3 regions of the Janibacter sp. RAF52 genome follow, and region 3 is predicted to be linked to each of the others. Evidence: predicted binding sites of a transcription regulator. Region 3 holds the regulator's gene; each other region holds the start of a gene.
What was found. Region 3 encodes LexA, which represses DNA repair genes until DNA is damaged. Its sites were predicted from a motif close to TCGAACANNTGTTCGA; they were not measured.
Positions count from the first base shown of each region.

Region 1: the regulator LexA is predicted to act here: its motif matches at 3,437-3,452, upstream of AB4Y78_RS02360 (DUF6504 family protein).
Region 2: the regulator LexA is predicted to act here: its motif matches at 2,488-2,503, upstream of recA (recombinase RecA).

Region 1 is NZ_JBFRDY010000001.1:493,855-499,322, forward strand. Features, by position in the region: gene pknB (Stk1 family PASTA domain-containing Ser/Thr kinase) at 1-468, opposite strand, end outside; gene AB4Y78_RS02345 (LysM peptidoglycan-binding domain-containing protein) at 504-1,661, opposite strand; gene AB4Y78_RS02350 (Rv2175c family DNA-binding protein) at 1,815-2,168, shown strand; gene AB4Y78_RS02355 (polyprenyl synthetase family protein) at 2,238-3,323, opposite strand; gene AB4Y78_RS02360 (DUF6504 family protein) at 3,468-3,776, shown strand; gene AB4Y78_RS02365 (SAV_6107 family HEPN domain-containing protein) at 3,787-4,305, shown strand; gene AB4Y78_RS02370 (DNA polymerase III subunit alpha) at 4,302-5,468, shown strand, end outside.
Region 2 is NZ_JBFRDY010000006.1:19,478-24,945, forward strand. Features, by position in the region: gene AB4Y78_RS09305 (LamB/YcsF family protein) at 1-316, shown strand, start outside; partial or broken gene AB4Y78_RS09310 (allophanate hydrolase subunit 2 family protein) at 313-447, shown strand; gene AB4Y78_RS09315 (regulatory protein RecX) at 553-1,227, opposite strand; gene recA (recombinase RecA) at 1,241-2,314, opposite strand; gene AB4Y78_RS09325 (ABC transporter permease) at 2,556-3,344, opposite strand; gene AB4Y78_RS09330 (ABC transporter permease) at 3,341-4,174, opposite strand; gene AB4Y78_RS09335 (ABC transporter ATP-binding protein) at 4,174-5,160, opposite strand; gene AB4Y78_RS09340 (DUF3046 domain-containing protein) at 5,234-5,468, opposite strand, start outside.
Region 3 is NZ_JBFRDY010000001.1:251,726-257,193, reverse strand. Features, by position in the region: gene nrdR (transcriptional regulator NrdR) at 26-490, opposite strand; gene AB4Y78_RS01220 (LysM peptidoglycan-binding domain-containing protein) at 797-1,171, opposite strand; gene lexA (transcriptional repressor LexA) at 1,392-2,147, shown strand; gene AB4Y78_RS01210 (NAD-dependent protein deacetylase) at 2,122-2,967, opposite strand; gene AB4Y78_RS01205 (LysR family transcriptional regulator) at 3,014-3,937, shown strand; gene AB4Y78_RS01200 (ComEC/Rec2 family competence protein) at 3,977-5,468, opposite strand, start outside.

The DNA of each region.
Region 1 (5,468 bases), 240 kb from region 3:
CTTGACCAGGCCGCCCTCGCCGATGAGCACGTTTTCGGGCTTGACGTCGCGGTGGATGTAGCCGGCCGCGTGGGCCGCCGCGAGCCCGGTGAGCACCGGCTCGAGGATGTCGAGCGCGGCCCGGGGGGTGAGGGCGCCCTCGGCGTCGATCACCTCGCGGGCGGTGCGTCCCTCGACGTACTCCATCGCGAGGAAGACCTGCCCGTCGTCCTCGCCCTGGTCGAAGACCGGGACGACGTGGGGGTGGCTCAGACGGGCCGCGGAGCGGGCCTCACGGCGAAATCGCGAGACGAAGGTCTCGTCGGCCGCGAGGTCGGGACGCATGACCTTGAGCGCCACCTCCCGGTCGAGCCGGGTGTCCGTGGCGAGCAGGACGGTCGCCATCCCGCCGTCGGCGAGGTGGCGCAGCACGCGGTACCGGCCGTCGACGAGGGCGCCGACGAGCGGGTGCGTGGAAGCGGTGGTCACGCCCAAAGTCTAGGTTCGCCCCCTTCGTCCGTCCGTCACATCCGGCTTCGGAGTGCCTTGACGTTGCTGACGTACTGCTTGGTGTCGCTGTACATGCCGTTGGCCTCGACGGAGGCGAGCCCCTGGTAGTAGCCGGCGATGGCGTCCGAGGTCGTGTCCGCCTGCTCGGTGAGGACCTTGAGCAGGAGCACGCCGGCGGTGATGTTGTCGTCGGTGTCGAGCAGGTCGAGGTCGCGACCGGCCATCTGCGAGGCCCACTCGCCCGAGCTCGGGATGACCTGCATCGTGCCGACGGCATTGGCCACGGAGACCTGGCGCTGGTCCCAGCCGGACTCCTGGTAGGAGATGGCGAGCGCGATCGACGGGTCGAGGCCGTGCTGTCGGGAGATGCGGGTGATCTTGGCCTTGGTCTCCGCACGGCTGGGGACGGCGCGGGTGGCGAGCGTGCGGCGGTTGCGGTCGGCGGCGTCGACGATGTCGTCGGAGTAGGTGCGACCGGCGAAGGTGTTGCGCTGGGTGGCCGTGGGCTTGGTGGTCGCGGGCTTGCTCGACGCAGGCGTGCTCGACGCCGTGCCGGTGACCTTGAGCGTGGTGCCGGGGTGGATGAACTCGCCGCTGGCGACGTGGTTGAGCTTGGCCAGGCGGGTCACCGACATGTCGTGACGGGCGGCGATGCCGGTGAGGGTCTCGCCGGAGCGGACCGTGTGCGTCGTGGTGGTGCGGCCGGTGGTGGCGCGCTTGGCGGGCTTGACGGCGGTGCCGGTGACCCGCAGCGTGTCGCCGGGGTGGATGAAGCCACCACCGAGGCCGTTGAGGGAGCGCAGCCGCTCGACGCTCATGTGGTGGCGGGCCGCGACACCGGTCAGCGTGTCGCCGCTGCGCACGACGTACGTGCGGGTGGCCCCCGAGCGGGCCGGCTTGGCCGACGAAGGGGAGGACCCGCCGGAGCGATCCGGCACCGTCAGGCGCTGGCCGGGGTGGATGAAGTCGCCGGAGGAGAGGTGGTTGCGCGAGAGGAGGGCGCCGGGGGAGACGCGGTAGCGGGCGGCGATGTCGTAGATCGTCTCGCCGTCGCGGACGGTGTGGTGGCGCGTGCCCTGGGAGGCGGTGGCCTGCATGGTCGTCTCGGTGGTCAGGTCGAGGGCCGGGACCACGGGAGTGGCCGGGACGGGGACGATAAGCGGAAGGACCATGTGGGGGACTCCGATGTCGGGGGCGCAGGGGACGCCCTGGCTGCGGGAGGTCGGCACCGCCTGTGGTGCCTGTGACGCGTGTGACGTATGTGGTTTCGCCGTCGACCGTACCGAAGGTGAGAGCGCCGCGCGCGCTCTGCCACACTGACCGGCGTGACCAACACCCCTGATCTCGCCCTCTGGCTGCCCCTCCCCGACGTCGCCGAGCGCCTCGGCGTGCGTCTGTCCGACGTGCGGAGGATGGTCGACGAGCGGCAGCTGATCGCCCTGCGTCGCGGGGAGCGCAAGGTGCTGTCGGTGCCCGCAGCCTTCCTCGGCGAGAGCGAGCCCTTGCCGGAGCTCGCGGGGACCTTCACGGTCCTGGCGGATGCCGCCTTTTCCGACGAGGAGATCGTCGAGTGGATGTTTGCCCGCGACGAGAGCCTGCCCGGTGGCCCGACGCCGATCGAGGCGATCCGCGCGGGGTTCAAGACCGAGGTGCGGCGCCGCGCGATGGAGGAGGCCTGAGGCCTGAGGCCTGAGGCCTGAGGCCCGTGGCGCGGCGCACCGTGCGTCGCGCAACCGGGCCGGCGCGGCTCAGGTGCTGCGGGCCGTCGTCAGGTCGATGAGCTCGTCGAGCACCCGTCGGGCGGGCTCGGCGACGCCCGTCGCCTCGGCGAGCGCGGCCCGAGCGGTCTCGGCCCCGTGGCTGATGTCGGCCTCGACGCTCTCGAGCGCGCCGGTGTCGACGATGAGCGCGCGGAAGGAGTCGACCTCGCTGCTCGTCAGGTCGGGCGCGCCGAGCCACTGGTCGACCCGCGTCGTCGACACGTCGTCGGCGCCGGCGAGGGTGCGGGCGATGAGCACGGTGCGCTTGCCCTCGCGCAGGTCGTCGCCGGCCGGCTTGCCCGTGACGTCCGGGTCGCCGAAGACGCCGAGCACGTCGTCGCGCAGCTGGAAGGCCACGCCGAGCGCCACCCCGTAGCGGGAGAGCGCCGCGAGGTCGCTCGGGCCGAGCCCGCCGGCCGTGGCGCCGATGAGGAGGGGGTGTTCGATCGAGTACTTGGCGCTCTTGTAGGTGATGACGTGGCGGGCCTGGTCGACCCGTGCGTCGTCGGCGAGCTGGTGCCAGGGGCGCATCGAGGTGACGATGTCGAGGAACTGGCCGGCCATGAGCTGGCCGCGCATCCGCTCGAAGGCGGGGCGTGCGGCGGCGAGCGCCTCGGGCGGCAGCCCCGAGCCGGCGTAGAGGTCGTCGCACCAGCCGAGGCAGAGGTTGCCGGCGAGGATCGCCCCGGCGACGCCGAAGCGGTCGGGGTCGCCGTGCCAGGCGCGCTCGGCGTGGGCGCGGGAGAGGGTCCGGTGCGTCGCGGGCTGGCCGCGACGGGTCTCGCTGTCGTCCATGACGTCGTCGTGGATGAGTGCAGCGGCCTGGAAGAGCTCCATGGAGGCGGCGAGCGAGATCGCGCCCTCGTGGTCGTCGCGGCCGGCGGCGCGCCAGCCCCAGTAGGCGAAGCCGGCCCGCAGGCGCTTGCCGCCCCGCAGGAGGGTGCGCACAGGAGTGGTCAGGTCGGCGACCTCGGGGCCGACCTCGGCGAGCTCGACCTCCCAGCGGTCCAGCTCGGCGTCGATGCGGTCCTGGACCCGCGAGCGCAGGTCGTCCAGGTCCAGCGGGTGCGGCACGTCGGCTCCAGGTGGCGAAGGGGGGTGTCGGTGGCCCGTGATCGCATCACGGGATCGCGACCAGCCTACGTCGACCGGGGTTGACGCGATGTCCGCCCCCCGGGCTACTGTGTTCGAACAGGTGTTCGAGTGGAGGGAGCGGTCATGGTCAGGGTCGTCGAGGAGCCCATCGAGGTGCGCGTGGGGGGTGCCTCGCCGGAGCAGTTCCTGTGGCGGGGGCGGCTCTACCGGGTGATGGAGGTCGTCGACCACTGGGAGGAGCGGTGCGCGTGGTGGCGCGGGGCCGACCGGCCGCTCGCCCAGGTCCCGCTGACCCGGCAGGTCTGGCGGGTCAGCGCCCAGCGCGGCCGCAGCAGCACCCCGGGGGTCTACGACCTGGGCGTCGACGCGTCGGACGAGGCCACCCCGGGTGGGGGCGCCCCCGGCTGGCTGCTCCTGCGGACCCAGGACTGAGGTGACGGTGATGGGTGCTCTGCCCGTGCTCGACCCCGATCGTCTCGATGCCGCGCTCGACCTGCTCGCCGCAGCCGGCGAGAGCCTGGCCGCGGCCCACATGGCCGCCTCCGTGGCCGGTCGCAGCGCCGGTACCAAGCTGGCCGTCCTGCGGGCGGCGGCCGCGGTGCTCTCGGCGCGCGGTCGTTCGCCGGGGGCCGCCCGGGGACACGGTCCGGTCGACGTGTGGCACCTGCTGCCGCGGGTCGCGCCCGAGCTGACCGAGTGGGCGGACTTCTTCGCGACCGTCCTGCCCGAAGGGGGCTCCCGCCCCGGCCACGGGGCGTCCGGGCCGATGTCGGTCCGGGAGGTCGACGACCTGCTCCGCCAAGGGGAGGACTTCGTGCGGATCGTCTCCGGCGTGCTCGGGCTGCCCCCGGTCCGGGTCGTCGGGGAGCTGGCCGCGATCCCCCCTTCGCACGACCTCGCAGCGCACGACCTCGCAGCGCACGACCTCGAGGACGCGCGGCGAAGGGGTGGTGCCGGGTGACCTTCGCCCACCTGCACGTGGCCTCGGGGTTCTCCCTTCGCCACGGCACGACGACACCGGAGGACCTCGTGGCCCGGGCCGCGGAGCTCGGGCAGCCGGCACTCGCCCTCACCGACCGCGACGGGCTCTACGGGGCGGTGCGCTTCGTCCGGGCCGCGACCGCGGCCGGCATCGCGCCCGTGCTCGGGGTCGACCTCGCGGTCGACGGCGGCGGGCGCGCCCCCGAGCGTCGGCGCACCCCGGTGCGCGGGGGAGCCGAGGTCGACCCGCGTCACCCGCGGGTCACCGTGCTCGCCCGGGGGGCGGGTGCCGGGGTGCCGCACGGGGTCGGCTGGGCGCGGCTGTGCCGGCTCGTCAGCGAGGTGCACCTCACGGGTGAGCGCGGCGAGGCCGTCGCGACCGCGGCGATGATCGCCCGGCACGCCGCGGCCCCCGGGGCTGACGAGCCGGCCCCGCTGCTCGTCCTGCTCGGCCCGACCTCCGACGTCGGCGCCGCGCTGCTCGCCCGACGTCCCGACGTGGCCCGCGAGCGGCTGCAGGCCTGGCAGCGGGTGCTGCCGGCCGGGGCGCTCGCCATCGAGGTCGTCGACCACGGCGGACCGCCCGGCACCCCCGCGTCGACCGGGCACGCCGCCCACCTGCTCGGGCTCGCTGACGCCTGCGGGGTCCCGGCCGTGCTCACCGCGGCAGTGCGTCATCTCCACCCGCACGACGCGACGACCGCCGACGTCCTCGACGCGACCCGACGACTCGTCGTCCTCGACGCCCGGCACCTCGACCGGGTGACGACCGCCGGGCACCTCGCCGACGACGCGACGATGGTCGAGCACGCCCACCGGGTGGCGAGCGTGCTCGGTGGCGGTGCGGGCGGCTTCGCCTGCGCGAGTCCCCGGCAGCGGGCCGCGGCGCTGCTCGAGGCGACGGTGCGCACGGCGGTGGAGTGCGCGCTCGACGACCGCAAGGACCTCGGCATCGGGCGGGTCCACCTGCCCGAGGCGAGTGTGCTCGGGCTGCCCCCCGACGCGGACCCGCAGGTGGTGCTCGCGCAGCGCTGCCGGGCCGCGATCGGCGCGCGCTACCCCGATGCGTCGCCGGCGGTGCTGCGGCAGGTCGAGGAGCGTCTGGCCGACGAGCTCGACGTCGTCGAGGCGCTGGGCTACCCG
Region 2 (5,468 bases), on a different contig from region 3:
CTTCATCGACGTCGACCCCGCCGAGCTGACGGCGGAGGTCGTCAGGGATCGGTCTCCTCCAGTGCGTCCACGGCGACTCCCCCAGCGCCGTCGAGGACGTCCGCGCCGTGCGGTACGCAGCGTCCTCGTCACCCTCGACCCACGCGTGACGACGACGACGGCGGTAGTCGCTGCCCTGCGCTCAGCCGCCGGCACGCCTGGCCGGCCCACCGGGAGCGCGACGAGCCGGGCCCACGAGATCTCCGTCGTCGAGGTCGCCTTCGCCGGCTTTGCCTATCTCGCCGGCGCACGCTCACGAGCGCGGAGTTGTAGGTGACGGCAGACGTCGACCGGGTCGGGGCGCGGCTGCAGGGACCCACCCTCGAGCGCGCCGTCACCGACGAGCTGCCGAGCGAGGGGGTGGTCCGCGGATCGGTCCAGGTGAACGGCGACGGGCAGCCGACGCTCTTCCTCAGCGACCACCCGGTGACCGGGGGCTACCCCCTCATCGCCGCGCACACCGCGGGGTCGGGCGACCGTGCGGCCAGCTCGTGCCGGGTCCTCGCGTGCGGCTCAGTCGCGCTGGTGCTCCGGATCGGCGTCGAGCGCCTCGGTGATGACCACTCTGGCGACGTCGTGGCCATAGCCCTTGCGGGCGAGCATGCCGGACAACCGTCGGGTCTGGACCACGCGGTCGAGGCCGTGCAGCGAGCGCAGCTTCTTGGCGACGAGCTCGTGGGCCCTGGCCCGCTCGTCCTCGGGGTCGACGTCGTCGAGGACCGCACGGGCGATCTCGTCGTCGACCCCCTTGGCCCGCAGCTCGTGCGATAGCGCTCGACGGGCCAGGCCGCGCCCGGCCTGCTTGGAGCGGACGAAGGCCTGCGCATAGGCCTCGTCGTCGACGAGCCCGACCTGCTCGAAGCGGTCGAGCACCTCGGCCGCGACGTCGTCGGGGCAGCCCTTGCGGGTCAGTGCGTCCTCGAGCTGCTTGCGGCTCTTGGGTGCACCGGTCAGCTGGCGCAGCACGACGGCACGGGCAACCGCGTGGGGGTCGGAGTCCGCGTCCCGGGTCGCCGGGTCCGGGGGCGGGATCCTTCGAGACGGTCGCTGAGCGACCTCCGGGTCCTGAGGAGGGAGTCCGCTCTGCGGGCGAGCGTCTCGAACGGCAGCGACCGGGGAGCCGTCCTCGATGGCGGAGACCGCCGCACGCAGGCGCGCGACGGTCTCCGGGTCGTGACGATCCGTCATGACGTGCCCTCGATCAGAAGTCGACCGGGACCTCGGCCGGCTCCTCAGCCGCCTCGTCGGCGGGCTTGACGCCGATGCCGAGCTTGGTCTTGATCTTGACCTCGATCTCCTCGCCGAGCTGGGGGTTGTCCTTGAGGAACTTGCGGGCATTTTCCTTGCCCTGACCCAGCTGGTCGCCCTCGTACGTGTACCAGGCGCCGGCCTTGCGGATGAAGCCGTGCTCGACGCCCATGTCGATGAGGCCGCCCTCGCGAGAGATGCCCTGGCCATAGAGGATGTCGAACTCGGCCTGCTTGAAGGGCGGGCTGACCTTGTTCTTCACGACCTTGACCCGGGTGCGGTTGCCGACCGGGTCGGTGCCGTCCTTGAGCGTCTCGATGCGGCGCACGTCGAGGCGGACCGAGGCGTAGAACTTCAGCGCCTTGCCACCGGTCGTCGTCTCGGGCGAGCCGAACATGACACCGATCTTTTCCCGCAGCTGGTTGATGAAGATCGCGGTGGTGCCCGACGCGTTGAGGGCACCGGTGATCTTGCGCAGGGCCTGGCTCATGAGGCGGGCCTGCAGACCGACGTGGCTGTCACCCATCTCGCCCTCGATCTCGGCGCGGGGCACGAGCGCGGCGACCGAGTCGATGACGATGATGTCGAGCGCGCCGGAGCGGATGAGCATGTCGGCGATCTCGAGCGCCTGCTCACCGGTGTCCGGCTGGCTGACGAGCAGGGCGTCGGTGTCGACGCCGAGCTTCTTGGCGTACTCGGGGTCGAGCGCGTGCTCGGCGTCGATGAAGGCCGCGATGCCGCCGGCGCGCTGCGCATTGGCGACGGCGTGCAGGGCGACGGTCGTCTTACCGGAGGACTCCGGGCCGTAGACCTCGACGACGCGGCCGCGGGGCAGGCCGCCGATGCCGAGGGCGACGTCCAGGGCGATCGCGCCGGTCGGGATGACCGCGATCGGGGGACGCACGTCGTCACCCAGGCGCATGACCGCGCCCTTGCCGTGGGCCTTCTCGATCTGGCCCATGACGTTGTCGAGGGACTTGAGCTTCTGCTCGTGGAGCTTGCTGTCGATGGCGGTGACCTCAGCCATGCCACACCTTCCTTGTCGTCGTGTCGGGCGCGTCCACCGGCGACCGGATCGCACTGTCGGACGTCTCGTGCGTGTCTGGTCAGACGCTAGGAGCCAGCACCGACAACGGTCCGCAGCTGCCGTGGGGCTGTGGACGCCGGTGTCGTCGGCCGAGCACCTGTGGACGACGTTACCCGAACACGTGTTCGAGGTCGGGAGCGGCGCGCCGACACGCCGGGACTCCCCCTTCGTCGCCCGTCGGCTACGACCGCAGGAGTGTCTCGATGCGGCGGGAGGTCGCCCAGATGCCGACCACGCCGAGCACGACGAGGTAGCCGACGTGCCACAGCAGGCCCCAGCCGACCTCCCCGAGCATGAGCCCGCGCTCCAGCGCCACCCCGTGGTAGAGCGGCGTCGCCTGGACGATCGGCTGGGCCCACCCCGGGTAGGTGCCGAGCGGGAAGAAGGTCGCCGACAGCAGGAAGAGCGGCTGGATGACGAGCATGATCCAGTCGAAGTCGACCCACGAGCGCATGAAGGTCGTCGCAAACATGCCCACGGCGGAGAAGGCGAGCCCGATGAAGACCGCCGCCGGCACCGCGAGCAGCGACCACCACGACTCCACGACCCCGACGGCGAGCGCCACGAGGTAGAAGACGAGCGCGTAGACCCCGCCACGGATGAGCGACCACACCACCTCGCCGACCGCGATGTCGCGCGGGCCGAGCGGCGTCGCGAGCATCGCGTCGTAGATCTTCGCGTAGCGCAGCTTGAAGAAGACGTTGAAGGTCGAGTCCATGATCGCGCCGTTCATCGCCGACGCGGCGAGCATGGCGGGCGCGACGAAGGCCGCATAGCTCACCTCGGTGCCGCCGTCGGTCAGCACGACGGGCACGAGCGACCCGACCCCGATGCCGAGGGAGAGTAGGTAGAAGACCGGCTCGGCGAAGCCGGTGACGAAGGCCGCCCACTGCCGCCGGAAGCCGACGACGTTGCGCTCCACCACGGAGCGCCACATCGCCAGGCCCGGCGTGAGCACCCCCGCGCTCACGAGACGAGCCTGCGGGTCATGCCGGCGCGGGCGTACACCCAGCCGGCCGCGATGACGAGGAGCAGCACCGCCAGGTGCACCAGGTCGAAGGGAGCGAAACTCCCGTGGGCCGCGGCGCGGCACAGCTCCACGCCGTGCCACAGGGGCGTCAGCCAGGCGAGCACCTCGAGGACCAGCGGGAGGCGGTCGACGGGGAAGAAGACGCCGGAAAAGAGCATGAGGGGCGTGATGACGAGCCGGTAGACGATGTTGAAGGCCGACTCCCCCTTCGCCCGGGCGGTGAAGCCGAAGAGCGGCACCGCGAAGGCCAGCGTCACGAGCACGCCGATCGGCACGGCGAGGAGCACCCACCACGACGTGAAGCTGCCGAAGAGCGCCGCGACGACGACGAAGGCCGCCGCCGCGAAGCCACCCTGCGCGGCGACCACGGCGAGGTGGCCGAGCAGGAGGTCGCTCACCGTGAGCGGGGTGGCGAGCATCGAGTGGTACATCCGGTTCCACGTGAAGAGCCCGTAGACCGGGTAGGTCGACTCGCTGACCGCGGTCATCATCGCCTGCACCGCGATCATCGCCGGGGCCACGAAGAGGAGGTAGGAGACGCCCTCGACACCGCCGGAGGCGTCGTCGACGAGCGAGCCGAGCCCGACGCCCATCGCGAGCAGGAAGAGCAGCGGCATGACGAAGCGGCTGAAGACCGACCCCATCCACGTGCGGCGGTAGACGAGGCCGAAGTAGGCCGCGACGGCGGCCACCCGCTGCACCGGACGAAGGGGGGCCCGCTCCCCGTGCTCGTGGCGCACCGTCGTCGACGCCACCGGTGTCGCCGTCATCAGTCGACCAGGGTCCGGCCGGTGAGGTGGAGGAAGACGTCCTCGAGGCTGGCGCGACGCACGATGGCCGAGACCGGCTGCAGCCCGCGGGCGTGGACCGCCTCGAGGGCACCGTCACCGTGGTCGGTGTAGACGAGCAGGCGGTCGGGCAGGGCCTCGACGCGCTCGCCGATGCCCTCGACCAGCCCGGCCGCCCCGAGGTGGTCCTCCACGGGCAGGCGCAGCTCGAGCACCTCTCTCGTGGAGTGGGTCTCGATGAGCGAGCGGGGCGAGCCCTCGGCGACGATCCGGCCGTGGTCCATGACGACGAGCCGGTCGCACAGCTGCTCGGCCTCGTCCATGTAGTGCGTCGTGATGATGAGCGTGACGCCCTGCCGCTTGAGGCGGAAGAGGCGGTCCCACAGCACGTGCCGGGCCTGCGGGTCGAGGCCGGTCGTCGGCTCGTCGAGCAGGAGGATCTCGGGGTTGTTGACGAGCGAGCGGGCGATCGTCAGGCGGCGCTTCATGCCCCCCGAGAGCGGCTCGACCTTGTCCTTGCGGCGCTCGGTGAGCTGGGCGAAGTCGAGCAGCTCGTCGGTGCGCTCGCGGATGACCTTGCGGGGCAGGCCGAAGTAGCGGCCGTAGACGTGGAGGTTTTCCTCGACGGTGATCTCCTCGTCGAGGTTGTCCTGCTGGGGGCAGTTGCCCAGACGGGCCCGCACCGCCGCGCCGTCGGTCACCGGGTCGAGGCCGAAGATGCGCAGCTCTCCCCCGGTGGGCGGCGAGGTCGCGGCGACCATCTTCATCGTCGACGACTTGCCAGCGCCGTTGGGGCCGAGGAAGCCGAAGGACTCGCCCCGCCGCACCTCGATGTCGATCCCGTCGACGGCGGTGAAGTCACCGAAGGTCTTCGTCAGACCGGAGGCGCTCAGGAGGACGTCGTTCACGGGGGCGAGAGTACCCGCACGAAAAATGGGGGCGACGCCCGTCGCTACGATCGCGCGCATGGGCTCCTTGGACACCTTCACGGTCCCTGACCTCCCGGGGCTCGACGGCGTCGGCCACGTCATCGAGTAGGCGTCACTCCGGCCGCTCGTTCGCGATCTCGGGCGGGACCGGCATCGGCTCCCGGTCGATCCCGAGCCGGCGGTGCGGCGGGATGTCGAGGTCGTCGCACAGGGCCTCCCACACACGGCGCGGGGACTCCCCTTCGTCGAGGGCGGCGGTGACCGTCCGGTCGCCGAGCGCCTGGACGACGTGCCCACGCGCCAGCGTGTGGGCATAGCTCTCCCCGAACTCGTCCTCCATCAGGGTC
Region 3 (5,468 bases):
CCAACGGCGTGCCGGCCCCGGGGGTCTAGGGGGTGGTGACGGCGGCGTGCTCCTCGCGGAGCGTGGCGATCGCCGACTCGAAGTCCTCGAGCGAGTCGAAGGACTGGTAGACGGAGGCGAAGCGCAGGTACGCCACCTCGTCGAGATCACGCAGCGGCGGCAGGATCGCCATGCCCACCTCGTGGGCGTCGATCTCCGCGCTGCCCTGGGAGCGGATGCTCTCCTCGACCCGCTGGGCCAGGAGGGCGAGCTGGTCCTCGCTGACCGGTCGACCTTGGCAGGCCTTGCGGACGCCGGCGAGCACCTTGGCCCGGCTGAAGGGCTCGGCGGCACCGGACCGCTTCGTCACCGTGAGGCTCGCGCTCTCGAGGGTCGTGAAGCGGCGGCTGCACTCCGGGCACTGGCGACGACGCCGGATGGCGCTGCCGTCATCGGTCGTCCGGCTGTCGATGACCCGGGAGTCGGTGTGCCGGCAGAACGGGCAGTGCACGGTGATCTCCCTTCGCTGGACGTGCGATGTGGTGCTGCTTGTGGATGGCGCGGTGGACGAAACTGGGGACGAACCCCGCTCGCCTGTGGAGAAACGGTCTCAGCCTGTGCACTAGATGTGGACGAATGACAACCGTGTAACCACTAGATGTAGTGACCATTAGACGCCTCTGGCGGACGTGACGCAAGTCCCCCGGAAAAACAGTCCGTGAACGGCACATCGGCCGCCCCCACGGTGCGTGGAGACGGCCGATGGCCTACCCGGGCCGGGTCGAGTGGCTCGGGGGGATGGTGGTGACGAAGGGGGTCAGTGCCCCGGGATCGTCAGGGTCTGCCCGGCGTGGACGTGCGAGGTCGAGAGGTTGTTGGCGACCTGGATGCGGGTCACCGCCTCCGCGGTGGGGAGACCGGCGAGCTCGGTCGTGGCGATCTCGCTGAGCGTCTGCCCCGGCTCGACGGTGACCTCCTGCGTCGCCGCCGGCGTGCCACCGAAGGCGAGGCTCGCGCCTGCGACGCTCGCCACGGCGACCGTCGTCAGGGTGATCACCAGGCGGCCGCGACGGGTCAGGCGGGTGCGCGAGGCCGGGCGCTCGACGACGGCGTCACCGGTCGGCACGGAGATGAGGTGGCGCGTGCGTGCCGGCGCGTCGATGCGGATCGGGGTGGCGGTGAGAGCAGTCATGCGGTCCTCCTCGTGGCGGCTCCGTCGAACCGGTGTTCGATAGAACGTCTGTACGATGTCTAGCACGGGTGTTCGAAGAAAATCAACAACACGCTCGAACACGTGTTTGAAATGCGTGTTCGATCGGCCTAGGGTCGGTCTCACCGAGAAGTTGACCAGCGACCACCGACAACGGAAGGCCGCGAGCTCGGGACCGGACACGGACGAAGGGGTCGAGACCATGAGCGGCAAGGGCGAGGACAACATCCACCAGTTGCCCGAGCGGGACACCGGGGACGGGCTGACCGCCCGGCAGCGCAAGGTGCTCGAGGTGATCCGCAATGCCGTCGCCAGCCGGGGCTACCCGCCGAGCCTGCGCGAGATCGGCGAGCTCGTCGGCCTGACGAGCCCGAGCTCGGTGGCCCACCAGCTCTCCTCCCTCGAGCGCAAGGGCTACCTGCGTCGCGACCCCAACCGGCCCCGCGCCATCGAGGTCATCTCCCCCGACGACTCCACCCCCGCGGTCGCGGCCGAGGTCACCGACCTCACCGAGGGCATGCGCGGTGGCGCGAGCACCCACGACGAGGTCGTCGACCCGACCGGCTCCGGCGACGAGCGCCCCGAGGCGAGCTACGTGCCCGTGCTCGGTCAGATCGCGGCCGGTGTGCCGATCACCGCGGAGGAGGTCGTCGACGACGTCTTCCCGCTGCCCAAGCAGATCGTCGGCGAAGGCTCGCTCTTCCTGCTCAAGGTCGTCGGCGACTCGATGATCGACGCGGCCATCTGCGACGGCGACTGGGTCGTCGTGCGCCAGCAGCCCAATGCCGACAACGGCGACATCGTCGCGGCCATGCTCGACAACGAGGCGACCGTCAAGACCTTCAAGCGGACCGACGGCAACGTCTGGCTGCTCCCCCACAACCCGGCCTTCGACCCGATCGACGGCAACCACGCGACGATCCTCGGCAAGGTCACCGCCGTGCTGCGCCGCCTCTGACCGCGAGGTCCTCGACGGCGCCGACCAGGTGCCGGAGCGACGGCGCGAGCTCGCCATCGACCCGGTGGTCGACGAGGTCGTCGCCGCGGGTGGGGCCCCGGGTGATGAGCGAGACGGGGATCCCCCGCTTCGCCGCGTGACGCACGAAGCGCAGCCCCGACATCACCTGGAGCGAGCTGCCGAGCACGAGCAGGCTCGGCGCCGCGTCGACGAGGTCGTAGCAGTGCTGGACCAGCGGCTTGGCCACGGACCCACCGAAGAAGACGACGTCCGGCTTCAGCGTGTCCTCGCCGCACACAAGGCAGCGCGGTGCGACGAAGCGTTCGACGTCGACGCTCTCCAGGCGCACGTCACCATCGGGCCTGATCTCGTCGCTGTCGACGTCGAAGCCGGGGTTGTCCCGGGCCATCCGCGCATCGAGCGTGCGCCGGTCCTCGTGCGCCTCGCACGTGAGGCAGACGACGTCGACGAGGCTGCCGTGCAGCTCGACCACGTCTCGCGTCCCGGCTGCCTGGTGGAGACCGTCGACGTTTTGCGTGATGACCGGGCCCACCGCACCGAGATCCTGCAACCGCGTGACGAGGTGGTGCGCCGCGTTGGGCCGCGCGGCGTGAAATCGGCGCCACCCGACGTAGCTGCGCGCCCAGTACCGCTGGCGCGCTTGGCTGCTGCCGACGAACTCCCCGTAGTGCATCGGGGTCACTCGTCGGGTGCCGTCCGGTCCCCGGTAGTCGGGTATCCCCGAGTCCGTCGACATGCCCGCGCCCGTCAGCACGAGGGCGGGGCCGACGGACAGAGCCGCCGCGATGGCGTCGATCACCCGACCAGTATGGGCGGCCGCTCCGGGCCGACCTACGATGGGCCTCATGATCGACGCCGCAGGGCTGCGCGTGATGCGGGCCATCGCCGAGGAGGGCAGCTTCACCGCTGCCGCGCTCGCGCTCGGGTACTCCCAGCCCGCCGTCTCCCAGATGGTCAAGCGTCTGGAGCAACGCACCGGGACCGTCCTCGTCGAAAAGGTCGGCCGCTCCGTGCGGCTCACCGAGGCCGGCGCCGTCCTCGCCCGCCACGCCGCGCCGGTGCTCGCCGCGCTCGACGCCGCCGAGGAAGAGGTCGCCGCGATCGCCGGTCTGCGCTCCGGACGGGTGCGCCTCATGGCCTTCCCGTCCTCGTCCGTGACCCTCGTCCCCCGGGCCCTCGCCGCCGTGCGAGCGGCGCACCCGGACCTGTCCGTGCAGTTCACCGAGGCCGAGCCGCCCGAGTCGCTTGCCGCCCTGCGTGCCGGCGAGGTCGATCTCGCGGTGGCCTTCAGCTACGACGGCAGCGACCTCGGTCGCGGGGAGGACCTCGAGGGCTTCGTCGTCCATCCGCTCCTCGACGAGGAGGTGCGCGTCGCGCTCCCCCGCGACCACCCGCTCGCCGCCAAGGAGACGGTCTCGATGACCGACCTGACGGACGAGGAGTGGATCGCCGGGTGCGCCCGCTGCCGCGGCCACCTGCTGACGATCGCCCACGATGCCGGCTTCGCCCCCAAGGTCGCCTTCGAGACCGAGGACTACGTCGCGGTCCAGGGCTTCGTCGCCGCCGGTCTCGGGGTGGCCCTCATCCCCGACCTCATCCGGGCAGCAACGTCCAACCCCGACGTGAGCATCCGCCCGCTCGACCCGCAGAGCCGCCGCCGCATCCACGTCGTGACGACCGACGACCTGCTCAAGGTGCCGGCCGTCGCCGCGACGCTCGAGGCCCTCACGGTCTCGGCCCAGGCGGTCGACGTCTCCGTCGTCAGCTGACCGAGGGCCATCCCGCGGACGGGGCGCGCGCGCCCGCCGTCATCGACGGCTCGTCACGACATCCCCGGCGTCGAGGACCGCGATGTCGCCGTGCTCGTCGGTGCGCGCGACGCGGGTGCCGTGGCGCGCAGCCCACTGCAGCGCGGTGGGGGTCGGGTGCCCGTAGGTGTTGTCCGCGCCGACGCTGATGACAGCGGTCGGCGCGACGACGGCGTCCATGAGGTCCTCGTCGAGGTTGCTCGACCCGTGGTGCGGCATCTTGACGACGTCGAGGTCGTCGGCCGCCGCGGCCATCGCCGGGTCGCGTCGCAGCGCGAGGAGGATCGCATGGCCCGCCTCGCGCTCGATGTCACCGAGGAGGAGAGCGCTCAGGCCACCCGACCCTTCGGTGTCGCCTGCCCCGTCGGTGTCACCCGGCCCGTCGGTCCCACCGACGCGCACGTGCAGCACGATGCTCGCGTTGTTGGCCGCCGAGCCCCCGGGCACGGCCCGGGCCGGCCACCACACCGACGCGGTGACGTCACCGATGACGAGACGGTCGCCGGCGACGAGCGGCTGGACGGGCGCACCGTGCTCGGCCGCGATCCGTCGCACCTGCCGCACAGCCCACGCGGGGTCCTCGACGGGGGTGACGAGCACCCGCCCGACCGGCCGGTCACCGATCGCGGCCTCGAGGTCCCCGACGTGGTCGTCGTGGAAGTGCGTGAGCACCACGGCGTCCAGCGTGCGCACCTGCAGGCGTCGCAGGCACCCGTCGATGCCACCGTCCTGCGGCCCGACGTCGACGAGGACGGCCCGTCCGGGCCCGGAGGCGAGGACGAGGCCGTCACCCTGCCCGACGTCGCAGGCGACGAGCTGCCACCCGTCGGGCGGCCACGTCCACACCCGCGTCGGCAGGGCACCGATCGCGAGCACGACGGCGAGGGCGATCGCGACGAGCGGACTCCCCCGGGCCCGCTGCACCAGCCAGGGCGCACTCAGCACGAGCACGGCGGTGACGACGGTGAGCAGCACCGCGCCCGGTGGCCCGTCGGGCCACGGCAGCGCTCCCCCGGGCACGTCGGCGGCCAACCGGGCCGTCCACGCGATCGCCAGGGCGAAGGGCGCGCCGCACCACCCGACGAGGCTCGCCAGGGAGGTGCTCACGACGGCGACGAGGGCGGCGCTGACCCCGAGGACCGTGGCCGGGGCGACGAAGGGAGCCGCCGCCAGGTTGGCGACGACGGCGATGAGGCTGACATCGCCCTGCAGGAGGACGACGACCGGCCCGCACACGAGCTGCGCGGCGACCGGGATGGCGACGGCGGGGCCGATCAGGTGCAGGCGTCTGGGCAGACGCGCGTTGATCGCATCCGACCACGGCCGCACCAGCAGCAGCAGCCCGAGCGTGGCGAGCGACGAGAGCACGAAGCCGTAGGAGCGCGCCAGCCAGGGGTCGTAGGCGAGGAGCGCCAGGACGGCGGTGCACAGGGCAGGTGTGCCGGCTCCGCGCCGAGTGGTGCTCATGCCGAGGAGGCCGATCGCCCCCATC